2 regions of the Virgibacillus halodenitrificans genome follow, and region 2 is predicted to be linked to the other one. Evidence: a T-box and tRNA genes for the amino acid it is inferred to sense, from the RefSeq annotation. Region 2 holds a T-box; the other holds one or more tRNA genes.
What was found. A T-box is a leader RNA that pairs with one kind of tRNA and senses whether it is charged. The one in region 2 lies ahead of BME96_RS08100 (valine--tRNA ligase), so its partner is inferred to be a tRNA-Val.
Positions count from the first base shown of each region.

Region 1: it encodes a tRNA-Val, which carries the amino acid that the T-box ahead of BME96_RS08100 (valine--tRNA ligase) is inferred to sense. The anticodon was not compared.

Region 1 covers NZ_CP017962.1:953,360-955,570, reverse strand. The annotation lists gene BME96_RS04905 (catalase) at 1-525, opposite strand, end outside; tRNA gene BME96_RS04900 (tRNA-Val) at 739-811, opposite strand; gene BME96_RS04895 (ABC transporter ATP-binding protein) at 1,295-2,211, shown strand, end outside.
Region 2 covers NZ_CP017962.1:1,550,088-1,552,298, forward strand. The annotation lists gene BME96_RS08090 (phosphotransferase) at 1-261, shown strand, start outside; gene BME96_RS19970 (hypothetical protein) at 258-446, opposite strand; T-box leader at 590-834, shown strand; gene BME96_RS08100 (valine--tRNA ligase) at 1,068-2,211, shown strand, end outside.

The DNA.
Region 1 (2,211 bases), 600 kb from region 2:
TTGGTATGCATGCATCACATCAGGAAACTTCATTGGGTCTTGGTTAATTAATACAGGCATCGCAATTGTTGTCAAATCGTAATTTCCTTCTTCTGTATAAAACTTTACACCCTTACAACGTAAATCCCTCGCTGTATCATATGAGCCTCTAGGTCCTTGAACCGTAGAATATCGCACTGTCAACGAAGTTTTCTTCCCAGGTTCCTGTAAAAAACCTGCTTTTGTTACATGTCTCATCGATTGATAGCACTCAAACTCCCCATGCGCACTATATCCTCTTGCATGCACAACTCTTTCCGGTTGTTCTTCCTGCACAAAATGAGACATCTTCTCAAAAAAATGCCAGTCTTCATGTAAGGAAGGGCCACGCTCTCCAGCTTTTAATGTCTCTGAATCATTTGATATTTTTCTTCCCTGATTTGTTGTCAATGGCTTCCCAGTATCTTGCACGCGATACCGATCCAACTGCTCATTTTTTAAATTATCAGCTGGATTGTGATGTCTTGATGACTTATCTTTATCCATGCAATCACCTATCCTCATTCAAGTTGTTTTACACTATTTATATTTATATGTCTATTTTTAAAAGTTAGAACATTTTTGGTGAATGGATAAAAAGTGAGTATACAGCGAAGCCTAAGGATTTTATCAGAGGATATAAGTCTACATATGCTATAACAAAGAACAACAAAAAAGCTGCCACCCTTTCCTAAGAAAAGGTGCAGCTTCTTCTAGTAGTGATTCCGATTGGGCTCGAACCAACGACCTCATGCCTGTCAAGCATGCGCTCTCCCAGCTGAGCTACGGAATCGTATGTAATAGACAGTAACATAACTATATAAAATTTACATCAACCTGTCAATATGTTTTTTCAGCACAATTAATGCATATGATCGCCTGACAAACGTATAAGCAGAGGTCTTTAGTACAAGATAATTATAGTTGTCAGTGTCTTGAAAAGCATGAATTACCTTTTTAGCCAAGGCACTATTCGAGTAAGCAAGATAACCAGGGCACTGACCGAGACAATCATTCGTCTATTTGCGACATGCCTCCTTTCACTCGAGACAGACCTTCCACCTCCCGCGACACATCAGCTCTTACCCGAGACTACCGCCTGCCCTACCGAGTCAACTCACTCCCCAGCCGAGACGCACACTCCCCTTACCGAGTCAACAACTCATCCTCCCCTTAATTCCTTCGCCTCCCGAAATGGAATGTTGGATAAAATTAAACAATACTATTATACTGTTATAATAGTTAGAAATTTTGCATTCAAATATGGAGGTTCAGCATGAGAACAGTTCTTTCCTATATTAAACCATATAAATTTGCTGCTATTTTTGCGTTTCTTTTAATGCTTATTGAACTGGCAGTTGAGTTATTGCTTCCGTTTTTCCTAGGTAAAATGATTAATGATGGAGTTGTGACGAAGGATATGTCCAATATTGTAATGTGGGGAAGCATTATGATTGGGCTCGCCTTCACTGCATTTATAGCAGGTATTATAAACTCTTTTTATGCTTCCCACGCTGCCTGGGGATTTGCCCATGATATAAGGGAAAAGCTATTTGCTAAAATTCAGGCTTTTTCCTTTGCAAGCTTAAATAAGTTTCCCACATCCGGACTGGTCACTCGGTTTACTAATGATGTTCGCCAGGTACAAAACACTATATTCATGGGATTAAGAATTATGGCCAAGGCGCCACTTATCGTAATTGGTGGAGTCATCATGGCATTTGTCGTGGATGCAAGGCTAGCATTTATTTTCCTTATTACTGTACCATTGCTTGTCGGATTTATTTTATGGGTGTTAAAAGTCGCCAGTAAGATGTTTGATCAGGTTCAGACAAAAGTCGATCAGGTAAACCGTGTTATGCAAGAGAATTTGGCTGGCATGCGATTAATTAAGGCATTCTTCCGGCGTAAACACGAAGAATCCCGTTTTACTACTTCCAACGAAGAGCTGGCGACAGAGACACGACGTACGTTTCGTTTTGTGGAAGCATCCATGCCTGTCCTGTTATTCGTTATGAATTTAAGCCTGATTTTTATTATTTGGTATGGGAATGCCCAAGCAGTTGCGGGCCAGACCTCTGTTGGTGATGTGGTGACTATTGTCAACTATGCTATGCGTGTAGCTATGTCCATTTCCATGTTCACTTTTATCATTATGGCTTTTTCCCGTATGCGTGCATCCGCCAATCGTTT
Region 2 (2,211 bases):
TTAATTGAGTCTTTTTCCACTTATTATCAAGAAAACGAGCTTTCAAAAATAGAACTACTTATTCTGTCTATATACTTGCTAAACCCATCTCCTTATTTGGAATTCATAGATAAATACATGATGGATCCATTAAATGATACGATGTTCAACCAAGTAAGAAATTTGCAATTTACATATCGAAGGATCATATTTGCTTTAAAGTGGACAGCATATGTGGAGCGAGAATATGAAACTATATCCTTAGATGACCTTGAAAGTTAAAACCACTCTAAATAAAAAGCAACAAATAATCCCACTAGCAGACCAAGCAGTATTACATCAAACGTTGTAGGCAGTAAAAGTGTTCGGATCAATTGGAAAAGTAATATTGGCAGAGTTACTCTTTCTATAACAATTATACATTTTCTACACCATGGCGGGAGTTTATAACGATAATAGCGAGCCATTTTATCACCTCTTTATTCACTTTTCTTTCATTATGTAATATGATATGTATAAAGATAGCTGTTCTGTGCAACTATATTAATAGTTGACGATTGAACTGGTTATCTATAAAATATAAGAAGATGAAACTAGTTGAATAATGGATGTAAATGCAATGAATGGGAAGAGTACATTATGATTACCTATAAGAGAGGGAAGTATTAAGCTGAAAACTTCCTAGGATGAATTATATTGGAAGGTCGCCCTTGAGCTGCTTCTTTGAACGTGTAATTAACTGATTATACATGTAGAAGAATGCCGGTGAGAAACCGTTACTGAACATGAGTGTACAAGTGTATTTTACTTGTAAACAAAGGTGGTACCACGGAAATATACCTTTTCGTCCTTTCTTAGGATGAAAGGGTTTTTTTGTTTTTTATTAAGTTTTATACAAGTATCACACCATGACCAGCTTCAGTGCTTCCCATTCCCGAAAACTTAAGCAATAACTCTACATTGCAAACAACATCATTACAATTTCTTGCTTAGGCATAGCGGTGATGATCAAGATGCTGGCCCTTTTGTTCATACATGTGTTTAGCCTGTTTGACAAAGTCTTTTAATGAATAAGGAGGTTTTCCATAATGAATGATAAACAACAAAATTCACTATCTACAAAGTATAATCCTCAGGAAGTTGAACAAGATCGTTATAAATTTTGGTTAAAAGGAAAGTTTTTTGAGGCTAGTGGCGATAAAGATAAAGAGCCATTTACAATTGTTATTCCCCCTCCGAATGTAACAGGAAGATTACATTTAGGGCATGCTTGGGATACAACCATGCAGGATACCATTTCAAGGATGAAACGAATGCAAGGATTTGATGTGTTATGGTTACCAGGAATGGACCACGCAGGTATTGCTACGCAAGCAAAAGTGGAAGCAAAGCTGAAAGAGCAAGGCACAACTCGCTATGATTTAGGGAGAGAGAAATTTCTTGAAACCGCATGGGAATGGAAGGAAGAATATGCTGATTTTATTCGTTCACAGTGGGAAAAAATGGGGCTGGGATTGGACTATTCCAGAGAACGATTTACCTTGGATGAAGGACTGTCAGAAGCAGTAAAAGAAGTATTTGTAAAGTTGTATGAAAAGGGTTTAATTTACCGTGGGGAATATATAATTAACTGGGACCCCAAAACAAAGACCGCTTTATCTGATATTGAGGTTATTTATGAGGAAGTTCAAGGCAAGTTTTATCATTTAAGATACCCAATTAAAGATAGCGATGAAACGATTGAGATAGCCACTACTCGTCCAGAGACAATGCTGGGAGACACAGCAGTGGCTGTACATCCAAAAGATGAACGATATCAGCATTTAATTGGCAAAAAGGTTGTTTTGCCGATAATCGGTCGGGAAATTGAAATAGTGGCTGATGATTATGTAGATAGAGATTTCGGATCTGGAGCTGTTAAGATAACTCCTGCTCATGATCCAAATGATTTTGAAATCGGAAATAGACATAATCTGGAACGTGTCTTGGTAATGAATGAGGACGGCACAATGAATGAAAATGCCGGAAGTTATGAAGGTCTTGATCGATTTGATTGTCGTAAAAAGATTGTCCAAGATCTACAAGCCCTAGGAGTTCTATTTGATATAGAAGATCATACTCACCAAGTTGGTCATTCAGAACGAAGTGGCGCTGTTGTAGAACCGTACTTATCCACCCAATGGTTTGTAAAGATGCAACCATTAGCTGACTCGGCTATTGATCTGCAGAATA